Regions from separate parts of the Metabacillus mesotrionivorans genome, predicted to be linked through region 2. Evidence: a T-box and tRNA genes for the amino acid it is inferred to sense, from the RefSeq annotation. Region 2 holds a T-box; the other holds one or more tRNA genes.
What was found. A T-box is a leader RNA that pairs with one kind of tRNA and senses whether it is charged. The one in region 2 lies ahead of alaS (alanine--tRNA ligase), so its partner is inferred to be a tRNA-Ala.

Region 1 (7,197 bases), on a different contig from region 2:
TAAAGCCGCTCAGCCCGGCTGTAAGAGCGAGAAGCGAGATGGACTGGGCCTGGGTATAAAAGAAAAACGCGATTGCAGTTAAAAAGAGAGCCCTGTACACAAAACGACCGCGGTGCACCGACCTGAGCATCAGCATAAGGAAGCTTGCGGCAAACGTTCCGACTGCAAGTCCGCCTTCAATCAGACTCAGATCAAATGGCGTGCCTCCGCGCTCGCCGACAAGAATGGGTATGCTCATAATGACAGGACCCATCACGAACAGGTTAACAGAGGCGATGGCAAGCGTTCCGGACCGCAGCACTGGCGTTTTGAACACATACGAAATCCCTTCCTTTAAATCGTCTATGACGAAGCGCATCGCCAGTTTCTTTGCATCCGGCACCGAGTCGCCGATCCATTTCGGAAGAATCAATGCGGCCGAAAGGAAAATCAGTGCACTCGAGGTTCCAAAGCTCAGAGAATATCCTCCAAGCGTCAAAAGCAGCCCGGCCAGAAACGGGCCAATCACAAACATCAGTTCAAGTGACCCCTGAAAAAGCGAATTGGCGCGGTGAAGCTCCTTCTTTTTAACAAGAGTCGGCAGGAGCGATGAAAGAGCAGGATAAGAAATACCGTCAAGAATCCCGAAGGAAACAGCGATCACAAGCAGAGCTGTAACCGAATAAGATTCTGTCACGTGAAGCAGCACCATCACAGCCATGAGCAGTGCCTGCACGATGTTTGTCAGAAACAGCAGCCTGCTTTTCTGATAGCGGTCTGCAAATACGCCGCCAAAGACCATCATCAGCACTCTTGGAAGAGAAACGGCTGTCATAATCATCCCAAGAAGACCGGGCTGTTCAAGCACATCAATGGTAAGCCAGGATACACTCAAAAAGAATATGGAAAATCCGAGTGTCACAAACACACCGGACAACCAGGTGAATAAAAATCGACGGTTTGATAGAACATTCATCATATGACCTCGTTGTTTTAGTAAAGTTTAGTTAACTAAACTATATAAGAAAGAGCGACAGAAAGTCAAATGGGGAAGGGTGCCAGTTTTCAGATGGAAGGATAAAAGAAAGCAGCGGTTTGACAATTATTTTATAAAACAAAAAAACCCTTGCTACACAAGGGTTTCCGGATATGGAGCATAACGGGATCGAACCGATGACCTCTACGCTGCCAGCGTAGCGCTCTCCCAGCTGAGCTAATGCCCCGAATAGAATTAGTGCCAGTTGCTTCTGGCGATATACTAAATTATACTCCGACATTCACTATGTTGCAATAGAAAAAACAGTCAAAACGAAAAAAATTTTGACTGTTTTTATTTGCTTTCGGTTACTCCGAAAATTTGCTCATGGACATATCCATTTACAGCAATATCTAAATCATGAAAATAACGGTGGAGAGTCAGGACAGTGTCACCGTTTCCTGCGATGACACTGTCGGCATGCATGGTGATGGCTTTAAGATCTGCTTTTAAAGCGGAATCTTCTGTCAGGGGAATGAAATGACCGGCATAGGCCTTGGCTGCTTCAGCCCGGGCAATTTGGTCAGGCATGTTCAGATCATTGATTCTTTCCCAGCCGGTTGTTTGATTATAGAACCCATGAAATTCTTTGATGAATGCACCTGCATCAGCGTATTCAGGATTTTCTGTGTCCCCATAATCCTGTACTTGCTGAGGGTGCCGGTTGGTTTCAGCGGCAGTTGGATTTTCTCCAGCACCGGTGTTTTTCAGGTAAACCATTGTCCAGACGCCAATCACCCCGGCGGTTAAAAATACCATAGCAGCTGCAGCTGCAATTTTAAGTCCTTTATTCAAGATTACAAAACTCCTTTTATTTAAGTACGACCTATTAAATGATACCATTATTTTCTTTATCTGGATGTCTCGTGGACAAAAAGAATCAAAATTTACATAGGCTTATTACACTATTTTGTTCTTTATTGAGAACTTATCGTGTAAAATACTAATGTCAGGAAATCTTTGTAAAAGGAGGTGAACATTCTGAAAAAGTGGAAACATGCAGTTATCGCTTTCGTCCTTATTTCTGCTCTTTTTGCTCCGACATCTGCTCTTGCTTCCGGATACAATTATTCGCAGCCGCAGCAAAATTCGTTCGACTCGTTTCTTGATTCGGTCTTCTCTTATTTCTTTGGCGACAAGAATACGAAATATGACTATGGAAGCAGCCAGAAAAACAAGTATGAAGCAAATACGGTGAAATACGACGGCAAGTATTATTATTGCTGGACCAAATTCTGGTGGGGATGGGGCTGGAAAAAGTATACGAAGAAAGAATGGGAAGACTGTTTCCCGCAAGTTCCTAAGGAGTCATGGGAAATCTGGAAGAAGTGGTATTGCTGGTGATGCTCCTGAGTACATAATCGGGAACAGAAAAAGCGCAGACGGTGTCTGCGCTTTTTTATATGTCTTCTGTGAGAGCCTCTCTTCAGGAAACCGCACTTCGCACTTCGAGCAGCTGAAGAAGATGTCTTTTTTCATGATATCCGATAAATTCAATCCACTGTTTTAGAGAAAGCTCTCCGAGATGCGGATGCTTCATCGCCTTTGCTTCCAGCTCGTGTTCAGGGGCTGTTTCTGCAAAGTTGATGAGTTCACGCCTAGAGCGGTCAAGTTTTGAGAACAGCTCTTCTTTTGAAAATGGGCCTTCTGCCGGCTTCAGGTTTTCAGGTGCCGGCACTTTGCGTGAGCGGTCAATGACGAGTTCAAGCGCTTTTTCTGAGGCATCCTTTTTCTCGCCGTTCATCAAAACGTGCTTGAGCCCGCCTGTTATGACGGTTTCCATCAGATAGAGATGGTCGAGAATCTGTCCGGGGCTCCAGACGTCCTGTGAAGGTTTCATGTTCAGCTGTTCATCTGTCATTTGTTCTGTTTCTCTTTTCAGTTCTTCTCTTACGTTCAATGTATAGTCGAGCATGGTGATCTCTCCCTTCTGCCGTTATTCTATCAAACTTGCCCGCAGGAAATCTCTTTTCAGCTTTTTTCAGACAGTTCTCTGGCCAGTTCCTGTTTCACCTGCTCCCTGAGTTTGTATTTCTGGATTTTTCCTGAAGCGGTCATCGGATAGTCTTTTACAAAGGTGTAGTATTCAGGGATTTTATAATGGGACAGCTGTCCTCTGCAGAAGGCTTTTACGTCATCAGCAGTAAGTAATGCACCTTCTTTTAAAACGATGCAGGCTGCGACTCTTTCTCCGTATTTTTCATCCGGAACGCCAATCACCTGAACATCCATAATGTCTTCGTGGCGGTAAAGGAACTCTTCAATTTCACGGGGATAGACATTCTCGCCTCCGCGGATAATCATATCCTTGAGGCGTCCGGTGATGACGACATAGCCGTGCTCATCCATTGTGGCCAGATCGCCAGTGTGAAGCCAGCCCTGCTTATCAATCGCTTCCTCAGTAGCCTCCGGCATTTTGTAATAGCCTTTCATGACAAGATACCCTCTAGTGCATAGCTCGCCCTGCACGCCTCTTGGCACTTCTTCTCCTGTAACGGGATCAATAATTTTCACTTCCACATGCGGATGTGCCTTGCCCACCGTTTCCACTTTGCGTTCGATGGAATCTGTTACAGTCGTCTGCGTAATAACAGGCGAGGATTCTGTTTGTCCGTAGGCGATTGTGATCTCAGACATGCCCATGTCGTTCATCACTTTTTTCATCACCTCAATCGGACAGGTGGAGCCAGCCATAATGCCTGTTCTTAAAGTGGAAAGATCGTATTTTTTGAAATTAGGAGAGTTCAGCTCTGCAATAAACATCGTTGGCACACCATGAAGCCCGGTGCATTTTTCTTTTTGAACCGTCTGAAGAACAAGGTCAGGGTCGAATTCCACAATCGGAACCATTGCCGCCCCGACTGAAACGCAGGCAAGCACGCCAAGAACGCAGCCGAAGCAGTGGAAAAATGGAACGGGAATACACAGGCGGTCTTCATGAGTCAAGTTCATCGCACTTGCCACTAAAAACCCATTGTTGACGATATTATGATGAGTCAGCATAACGCCTTTAGGAAAACCGGTTGTACCTGACGTATATTGCATGTTTATAACGCCTTCAGGTGTGAGCAGACTCTCGCGTTCTGCAAGTTCTTCATCGGTCACTTTCATGCCGCGGATGAGAAGGTCGTTCCAGCTGAGCATTCCCTCCGGTGCTTCGTTTTGTCCTATGTAAATGAGATTCTTCAAGTAAGGGAGTGCAGGCTGTGAGCTGTTTTCTGAAGAGGTTTCAGTCGTGATGGAGCGGACCAGATCAACGTAAGATGTTCCCTTAAAGCCGTCGATTAAAAAGAGAGCGGCAGAGTCGGACTGCTGCAGCAAATACTTGAGTTCACTGCTTTGATAGCTGGTGTTGACAGTGACAAGCACGGCCCCGATGCGGGCTGATGCAAACTGAAGGAGCAGCCATTCAGGAACATTCGTGGCCCATATGGCAATGTTTTCGCCTTTTTTTACGCCGAGTCCGATTAACGCTTTTGCAAGTTTTGTTGTCTCGCGGTAAAACTCATCATAGGTATAGCGGATGTTTTCTTTTGAATAGACGACCGCATCTCTATTTCCGTATGCAGAAACGGTGTCTTTCAGTAATTGGCCGATGGTTTTGTTTTTGAGTGATTGCATAGGACCTCCCGGAACAATAAAATGGTTACGCTTTCATTATAACTATTTTTTGAAAGTTTTGAAAATAATATTCTGCAAATTGCCGGGTCCGTCATGCAGTATAATGGAGAAGAGTGAATGGTGAAGGAGAAAAAACATGAATAAAACAACTTTATATCCATATATCGCACTGGCTGTGGGGGTTGCGGCTGTTTCAACATCCGCTATTCTTGTCAAACTGACATCTGCTCCTGCGCCGGTTATTGCGTTTTACAGGCTGTTTTTTTCCACGCTGCTTGTTCTGCCTCTTTTTCTGGCAAAATGTCTGCCTCAGCTGAAGACGATGTCACGGAAAGACTGGAGCTATTCCGCCCTGGCCGGAGTGCTTCTTGCCTTTCATTTTATCCTCTGGTTTGAATCTCTGAACTACACGTCTGTGGCAAGCTCGGTTGTTCTCGTAACGCTGCAGCCTCTGTTTGCTTTTATCGGAACGTATTTCTTTTTTAAAGAAAGGGTTTCAGTCAGAGGAGTAATAAGTGCCCTGCTGGCGATTGCCGGCAGTGCCGTCATCAGCTGGGGGGATTTCAGGATCAGCGGCCTCGCTCTATTTGGTGATTTTCTGGCTCTCGCTGCATGCGCGATGGTCACGGCATACCTTCTTTTTGGCCAGGGCGTGAGGAAAAGGCACTCTCTGACGCTTTATACGTTCATCGTATATGCCGTAAGCTCTGTGACACTTCTAATCTACTGTCTGGCTCTGAAGTATCCGCTCAGCGGCTATCCGCAGCAGGACTGGATGTATTTTCTTCTGCTTGCGGCAGTGCCGACCCTGCTTGGGCATTCGCTGTTTAACTGGTCGCTGAAATGGATTTCGACAAATGTCATCTCGGTCGCCATTCTGTTTGAACCTGTGGGCTCAATTATCCTTGCCTATTTCTTTTTGGCGGAAACGGTTCTCCTTACGCAGGTGATTGGCGGCGGAATCATTGTTGCCGGTGTGCTTCTTTTTATGACTGAGAAAAAAACCAAAGCAGAAATTCCTGAAAAACAAGCCGTGTAAAACGGCAAAGAGCACCCGGGCTGTTCCCTGGTGCTCTTTGCATCTTTACTGCTCTTTTAATTTTCTCTCTAACTCTTCATACGTATATCCGGTTTTATTTTTAAGGGCTTCTTCAAAGCTTCCGGCTGCTTTTGTTTCCTTCAGCAGCTGGAGGATCATCTCTTCTCCAAATTCATCAGCAAGCATCTTTACCGCATAATAGCTTTGAGTATAAATGTCTGCGTCCGTGCTTTTCTCAAGGGCATTTGCCCAGTCTCCCGGATTGATGAGATCGTAAAAAGAAACGGTAGTCTGAAGGGGGATAAGCACCTCTTTCCCGTTATACCCGGCATATTCAGCCAGTCCTTCATTAAACCAGATCGGGATTTTGTAAGGCTCAATGCCAAGCTTCTCAAGTTTCTTTTCTAAATAATAATGAGAATACTCGTGGTAAAACGTTTCAATCACAACAGGAGATGAGGCATTGTATTCATCGGGAATGACAACTGCCATCGTTTTTTTGTTGTGGTCGTAAAATCCCATATAATCAAGATAATCAAGCTCGTGCAGAGAATCAGGCGATTCGTCTAAAAGAAGAAGGTCTATAGGCTGATCCTCGATTTCGCCGAGCAGACGCCTGCTTATTTCTCTTGCCTGTTTAAATTCGTTTTCTGCCAGTTCAAGATCCTTTTTCTTAAGTGACGGATAAAAAACGGTCATATGTGAGATTGTTTTCGTCATTGCCTGGTCTTTGTAATCTTCGTATGGATCAACCGGAAGAAAGGCATTGACCTGGAATTCGAATTTTTCACGCGGGCTGATGCTCTGGTAATTCACATGAGTGGTCATGATGTTCATCAGCACAACGAAAAACAGCGTAATGATCAGGCCGATGCTTGTTGCCGAAAGGGCGATCGTTCCTGACAGCCCTCTGAAAAAAAGAAGATTACGTTCTTTGCTGTGAATCATTTCGTATACGGAATAGATAAAAAGGCCAAGGAGAAGCAGGCATATGATTGTGCCGGAAATAACAGACGCCGGGATATTTAAAAAGAGAAATAAAATGTAAAAGACGGCGGTAAAGTACACGATATAAAAAATGGACAGGGCGGCATGAAGTACGATTTTCACGGTAAGCCTCCAATTGATTAAGTCTAATAAACTTATTCTCTGCAAAAAAAGAAACTCCTTTTGAAACAGGGTTTTTATTGAAAGTTGTCGAATTTTAGTCAGCAAGGAGTGTTGAAAAATGAAGGTACTGATCAGAAAAGCTGCCAGAGAAGATGCAAAGCAAATTGCCATTGTACACGTTGACAGCTGGCGGACAACGTATAAGGGAATCGTAGCAGATTCATTTTTAAAAAATATGACTTACGAAAGCAAAGAGAAAATCTGGTGCAGGATAAATCCGGATACTGTGTTCGTTGCAGAAGATGAAGAGGGGAAAATTGTCGGGTTTGCGGGATTTGGTCCGTCCAGGTCTCAGGAATACGGCTATGACGGCGAATTATACGCCATCTATCTTCTGAAAGAAGCACAAGGC
Region 2 (7,197 bases):
CCTCCAAGGACATCTTTAAGAGCCTGATGCAAAAGATGCGTCGCTGTGTGATTTTTAATAACGGCACTGCGTGTTTTTTCATCAACAGAAGCTATTACCTCGTCATTTGTTTTCACTGTTCCGCTTACAACAATGACCGTATGAAGGTTCTGGCCGTTTGGCGCTTTTTGGACATGCTTGACCTGAAGCTTCACAGCATCACTTTCAATTGTCCCCTCATCTGCGATCTGTCCGCCGCTCTCTGCATAAAATGGCGTTTCATTCAAAATCAGCTGCACTTCGTCTCCTTCATGCGCTTCATTGATGATCTCTCCGTTTTTCAAAAGAACGGAAACGGCAGCTTTTGCTGTAAGGCTGCTGTAGCCGACAAACGTGCTGTCTGCTTTGATTTCGCCGAGCACTCCGCCCTGAACCTGCATCGAATCAACATCCTGCCTTGCAGCACGTGCGCGCTCCCGCTGGCCTTCCATCTCTCTTTTGAAGCCTTCATGATCGATTTCCATCTGCTCTTCCTGTGCATATTCCTCTGTTAATTCAACAGGGAAACCGTACGTATCGTAAAGACGGAATACATCCGCACCAGGAATAACTGAGCTGCCTTTCGCCTTTTGAACTTTGACCACTTCCGATAAAATAGCCAGGCCGTCATTCAGTGTTTCATGGAAACGTTCTTCTTCGTTTTTAATCACTTTTTGGATAAATTCCGTTTTAGCCTGCACTTCCGGATAAAAATCAACCATGATTTCTCCCACAACCGGAACGAGATCATACATGAACGGACGGTTGATGGAAAGCTTTTTGGCATACCTTACAGCACGGCGGAGAAGACGTCTCAGTACATAGCCGCGGCCTTCATTAGAAGGAAGTGCTCCGTCACCGACCGCGAATGTCACTGTACGGATATGATCGGCAATCACTTTAAAGGCTTCATCTTTTTCAGCATCCACGCGGTATTTTTCGCCGGATGCGTTTTCTGTTGCGCTGATGATCGGCATGAACAGATCTGTATCGAAGTTGGTCGGCACATCCTGGATGACCGAAACCATCCGCTCAAGGCCCATGCCTGTATCGATGTTTTTCTTAGGAAGCGGAGTATACGTTCCGTCTGAATTATGGTTGAACTCAGAGAACACAAGGTTCCACACTTCAAGATAGCGTTCATTTTCGCCGCCCGGATAAAGCTCAGGGTCCTGCGGGTCATTTCCGTATGACTCTCCACGGTCGTAGAAAATCTCTGTATTCGGTCCGCTCGGGCCTTCTCCGATATCCCAGAAGTTGCCCTCAAGACGGATAATCCGTTCTTCCGGAACACCAATTTTATCTTTCCAGATCAGGAACGCTTCATCATCTTCCGGATGAATTGTAACCGAAAGCTTCTCAGGGTCAAAACCGATCCAGTTCTTGTCCGTCAGAAATTCCCATGCCCATTCAATCGCCTCTACTTTAAAGTAGTCGCCGATGGAAAAGTTGCCCAGCATTTCAAAAAACGTATGATGGCGCGCCGTTTTTCCGACGTTTTCAATGTCATTTGTGCGGATTGATTTCTGCGCGTTGCAAATTCTCGGGTTTGCAGGGATCACCCGGCCGTCAAAGTATTTTTTTAATGTAGCAACCCCGCTGTTGATCCATAATAGCGACGGATCTTCATGCGGCACGAGAGATGCACTTGGTTCAACTGCATGTCCTTTTTCTTTAAAAAAGTCAAGGAACATTTGGCGTACTTGCGCTGAGGTTAGTGTCTTCATCTTTTTTCCTCCTTTTAATTAAATGCAAATAAAAAACTCCCGCCTCTGTGAAAATCACGCTTGATTTTCACAGGGACGAGAGATTGCTCGCGGTACCACCCTGATTATAGACATACTAGTCCATCACTTCATTAAAACCGTAACGTGGTTTCACCGGCAGGGTTTGCCTGCACTCCGGAATAGCCTTCTGTTTCCCTTCACCTCAGAGCTCTCTCAGCGTACAAGCCCCTCTCTTATCAGATGGTCTGAAACATACTCGTTCCTTCATCGTTTTCCTATTTGCGCTTTATACGCTGAATTATAGTTTAACGCCAACCCATTGTCAATGCTGTCTTCTCAGCTGCGTGAGATGCATGAGTGTGACTTTCAGCACTGCAAGCACAGGAACAGCCAAAATCAGTCCAATGATACCGGCTATTTCACCACCCGCAAGCAAAGCAAGCATAATCACAATCGGATGCATGTGAAGACTTCTCCCGACGATCAGCGGACCGAGAATGTTCCCTTCAATAAACTGCAGCGTGAAAATAATGGCAGCAACAATCAAGACCGTATTTAGTGACATGGATGCTGCAATGATGACAGCCGGAATCGCTCCGATGACAGGCCCGAAATACGGGATAACGTTCGTAACCCCAATCAGAATTCCGATAACGAGCGGATACTTAATATCAAAAAACCAAAGAGAAACAAACGCAAGAAGTCCAATAATCACACAGACGAGCAGCTGACCTCTTATATAGCTGCCAAGCGACTGATCCACATCTCTGACAAATACAGAAGCCTCCGCTCTCCACCTTTTTGGAGTCAAATACCAGGCTGCTTTTTTCAGCTGTTCATAATCCTTCAGCATATAAAATACCAAAAAGGGAATCAGTGCGAAAACCAGAATGTAATCAACAGCCTTGCCGAGACTGCTCAGAATTTTATCAATCCAGTAAGAAAACCACGCTTCAATATTCTGGAATCCATCTTCAATCCGCGTGTGAATTTCATCAGGGAACCGGTCGGTCTGGGTGTGAACCATTTCCAGCCAGCCCTGGTATTTTTGCTCAAGCACAGGAAAACTGGCCGATAAATCCTTCAGCTGAATGATCATCACCGGAATGCCTTTATAGAGGCCGTAGCCCACCCCTCCAAAGAAAAGGGTGTAGATAATCAAGATGGAAAGTGTCCGGGGCACCCCTGTAGAGTGGAGTTTTTCAATGACCGGATGGAGCAAGTATGTAATAAAGCCTGCAATTAAAAAAGGGATCAGAACGGCCTTGAACATCATAAAAAAAGGATCCCATAAGACTCTCAGCTTTAATAAAAGAAAAACAGAAAGCAGGATCAGAAGGAATATCGCGATTCTAAACAGCCATTTCACATATCGTTCTCTCAAGTTGCATCCCCTCCTCGTCTTTAGTTTGGTGATGGAGGGGGGAATTATTCATGTGTGGGAAAGAATACGCCTGCTCATTATTATTAAGGTTGTTTCGTATACCCGTACCCTTTCGCTCCAATGGATATCCTATACTTACTAAGCTCCTTTTTATAGGGCAGCATTTTTCCTTTTTGGTACCCCATATTTCCAGGGCTCCTTTTTATAGGGCAGCATTTTCCCTTTTTGGTACCCCATATTTCCAGGGCTCCTTTTTATAGGGCAGCATTTTTCCTTTTTGGTTCCCTATATTTCCTCTGCTTCTTTTTATAGGGCAGCATTTTTCCTTTTTGGTACCCCATATTTCCGCCGCTCCTTTTTATAGGGCAGCATTTTTCCTTTTTGGTTCCCTATATTTCCTCTGCTTCTTTTTATAGGGCAGCATTTTTCCTTTTTGGTACCCCATATTTCCGCCGCTCCTTTTTATAGGGCAGCATTTTTCCTTTTTGGTTCCCTATATTTCCTCTGCTTCTTTTTATAGGGCAGCATTTTTCCTTTTTGGTACCCCATATTTCCACCGCTCCTTTTTATAGGGCAGCATTTTCCCTTTTTGGTACCCCATATTTCCAGGGCTTCTTTTTATAGGGCAGCATTTTTCCTTTTTGGTTCCCCATCTTTCCAGGGCTCCTTTTTATAGGGCAGCATTTTCCCTTTTTGGTACCCCATATTCCCGCTGCTTCTTTTTATAGTTATGCATGCCCTTTATTCAAAGGAAAAAGCAGCCAGGAGCCCTGACTGCTTTTCATCATGCGCGCATCAGAATAGTTTCTTGATGCGTTTTTTCATTTTTTTCATGTCCCGCTTTGAAACGGAAACACGTCCAAGTAAATCTGAAAGCATTGAGGTCATTCGCCGGTTCATACTCATTTCCCCCTTGCTGCGTTTACATGCTGATTGTTCGGTCATCATCTGAGAAAAGATCATCAAGAGAACTTAAGGAACCGTCCTCTTCCACCTGGTGGGTGAAAATCTGTCCTTTTGATACAGACAGCTCTATGAAGCATCCCCAGCAGTAATACTGGTTTACGCCGATTTTGCCTATATCTTTGCTTTTGCAATTCGGGCATTTCAACAATTTGGTGCACCTCGCTAATGAATAAAATCCATGACGATTGCATCTTTGCTGATCGTTAAAGTCCCTGGAGGATCAAGTTTCTTCTTTCCCTCCATCATGTCTGCAAAGAATCCGTCCGTCAGTTCATATGCTACAATGGTGCCCAAATGTTCAGAAAAATATACATCTGCGAGAAGACCAAGCTTCTCGCCCTCTGCAGAAAAAACCTCTTTGTATTGGATTCGGCGGCGTGATGTTAGGAAATAAGCTTCTCTGAATTCAGACAGCGATTTCAGCGTGCTTCTTCCTTTCATCATGATTCCGTCCTTGCCGATGGTGCAAATCGATTCACTCGGTACGATGCGCCCTTTTTTAAAAAAGCCTTTTTCATGCAGCAAAAGTCCGGTGAAACGGCCGTTTTTATCAAGGCATGCATCACATACATACCCTGCTATATACCCGTCTTCCAGATCGACTACAGGAAGGCCTCTGAGCTCTGTGAATGTCCGCAGGAGAAACTCCCCCTTTCCGAACACTCTTAGATTCTGCTGTCTTCCATAAAGTCATACGGGGTAATGCCTTCCATTCCGATCATGGCATCTGCCCCGCCGAATGGAAGCTCTGATTCGAGCTCCTGTTTTTCTTCCTGCTTTTGCGACAGCTTCATGCGAAGAGACGTCTGCCGGCTAAGATGATCGCGGTTTTCAATTCCCCGAAGAAGCGCATCCTGCTCGCCGCAGAGGATCAGAAACTGCTTGCTCCGGGTAATGGCTGTATAAATAAGGTTGCGCCTGAGCATCCGGTAATAGCTTTTGACAACCGGCACAACCACAATGGGAAATTCGCTGCCCTGGGATTTATGGATGGAGCAGCAGAACGCATGCGTAAACTGAGTAAAGTCTGATTTTGTATAAGTCACTTCATTTCCGTCGAATGAAATGACGATCATATCTTCTTTTTCCGTGTTTTCCTTTGCATAAAAGATGGATACAATCTCCCCGATATCCCCGTTGTACACATTGCTTTCAGGCTGATTGACAAGCTGAAGCACTTTATCGCCCGACCGGTACACCGTTTCTCCGAATTTCATTTCCCGTTTGCCGGATGATTTGGGATTGAACAGTTCCTGCAGCATCACGTTCAGCTGGTCTATGCCTGCAGGACCTCTGTACATAGGAGCAAGAACCTGCACATCGCGTGCGGTATACCCTTTTTTTATAGCATTGGCAATAACTTTTTCCACCACTTCCTTTACCTGCGTTCCGCTGCACCTGATAAAGGAACGGTCTTTCGTCGGGGAGGCAAGGTTTTCTGGCAGCCTCCCTTTTTTGATATCATGGGCAAGCTCAATGATGGACGACCCCTCTGCCTGTCTGTAAATATCCGTCAGGCGCACGACTGGAACGGCATCCGACTCAAGAAGATCCCGCAAAACCTGGCCGGGTCCAACAGAAGGCAGCTGATCTTCATCACCAACCATAATCACCTGAATCTGTTCAGGCAGGGCTTTAAAAAGCTGATGGGCAATCCAGGTATCCACCATGGACATTTCATCTACAATCAGAAGCTTGGCCCCAATCGGGTTGTCCTCGCCGTGGTCAAAGCCTTCTGCCCCGTTCCATTTAAGCAGCCTGTGAATCGTGACGGCAGGAAGTCCCGTCGCTTCTGTCATCCGCTTTGCAGCACGTCCGGTAGGCGCCACCAATGAAATGGGAAAAGGCTCTTCTTTTTTATAGTCCTTTGGGTCAAGAGAACACCCGTGCAGATCGGCATACAGCTCGACAATCCCCTTAATCACGGTCGTTTTTCCTGTTCCCGGTCCTCCTGTAAGAAGCAGCATCGGCGACATCAGAGCTGTCTGAATCGCCTCTTTTTGACTGGAAGCATACTGAACGTTCATCCGTTCCTCGAGGTTTCCAAGTGACAGGAGAAACTCTGACTCGGGAAAAAGGCTGTCATACTCCGTTTGCAGAAGAACCCGCTGAATGCTCTTCACAAGCCCCTGCTCCGCAAAATAGAGCGAAGGCAAGTACGTTCTGTCCTCTTCGATGATAATGCCTCTGTCTTCTGCAAGCTTAATAATCTGTTCTGAAATATCCGTTTCAATCACTCTCATGTCACTGGACTGATTCAGGAGATCCATTGCTTTTACAATAAGCTGTTCAGTTGAAACATATGTATGGCCTTCTTGAAGGCAAAGGTGTTCGATCGTGTAAAAGCAGGCTGCTTTGATTCGCTCGGGATGATTTCCCCCAAGCCCCATGCGGCCCCCAAGTTCATCTGCCCGCACAAAACCGATGCCTTCTATATCCTTTACGAGCTGAAACGGGTTTTCCTGGATGACCTGTACCGTTCTGTCCTGATAGGCCTGATAAATTTTCATGGACAATTGCGGGCCAAATCCGAGCTGGTTCAGGATAATCATGGCCTGTTCAAGTCCCTGGTGCTCCTTCAGCTGATCGAGCAGCAGTTTCGCCTTGTCTTTGCCAAGTTTCGGGACCTTATCAAGAAGGGATGGATCCTCCATCATTTTTGAAATGGCTCCTTCTCCAAGCTCGTCTACGATGGCTTCGGCCGTTTTTCTCCCTATACCTTTAAAAAGATCACTTGAGAGATACTGGATGACCCCGTCTCTCGTTTTAGGTATCTCTTTTCTGTAGTGCTCTGCCTGAAACTGCTGTCCGAATTTTGGATGCTGCGTGACCACCCCGAAGAAGGTGTATGTCTCATCTTCATGCAGAAGCGGAAAATAGCCTGTCACGGTCATCTCTTTTTGATCAATATTTTCGCTCGTTTCAAGAACCTCCGTCTTCAGGACGGTGTAATGATTCTGCTCATTCTGAAAAATAACCGTGATGATTTTCCCTTTTAGAAACCGTTCCTGTTCCTGAAACAGATCCGCCTGTTGCTGCACAAGATCTCCTCCCCGCTACATCTCTTGCAATAATTGTTTCAGATTGGCAGCCATCGCGTGA

Region 1: it has a tRNA-Ala gene. The T-box ahead of alaS (alanine--tRNA ligase) is inferred to sense a tRNA for this amino acid. The anticodon was not compared.

What each region holds. Positions count from the first base shown of each region.
Region 1 is NZ_JBQMFF010000003.1:6,148-13,344, reverse strand. It holds gene ACTSEZ_RS10050 (MFS transporter) at 1-955, opposite strand, end outside; tRNA gene ACTSEZ_RS10045 (tRNA-Ala) at 1,130-1,202, opposite strand; gene ACTSEZ_RS10040 (hypothetical protein) at 1,310-1,810, opposite strand; gene ACTSEZ_RS10035 (hypothetical protein) at 1,988-2,359, shown strand; gene ACTSEZ_RS10030 (DinB family protein) at 2,442-2,930, opposite strand; gene ACTSEZ_RS10025 (AMP-binding protein) at 2,987-4,636, opposite strand; gene ACTSEZ_RS10020 (DMT family transporter) at 4,773-5,675, shown strand; gene ACTSEZ_RS10015 (peptidase MA family metallohydrolase) at 5,721-6,785, opposite strand; gene ACTSEZ_RS10010 (GNAT family N-acetyltransferase) at 6,904-7,197, shown strand, end outside.
Region 2 is NZ_JBQMFF010000004.1:356,137-363,333, reverse strand. It holds gene alaS (alanine--tRNA ligase) at 1-1,745, opposite strand, end outside; T-box leader at 1,814-2,022, opposite strand; gene ACTSEZ_RS14010 (AI-2E family transporter) at 2,068-3,129, opposite strand; gene ACTSEZ_RS14005 (YrzR-like zinc ribbon domain) at 4,052-4,243, opposite strand; gene ACTSEZ_RS14000 (PRC-barrel domain-containing protein) at 4,258-4,758, opposite strand; gene recD2 (SF1B family DNA helicase RecD2) at 4,761-7,136, opposite strand; gene ACTSEZ_RS13990 (tetratricopeptide repeat protein) at 7,152-7,197, opposite strand, start outside.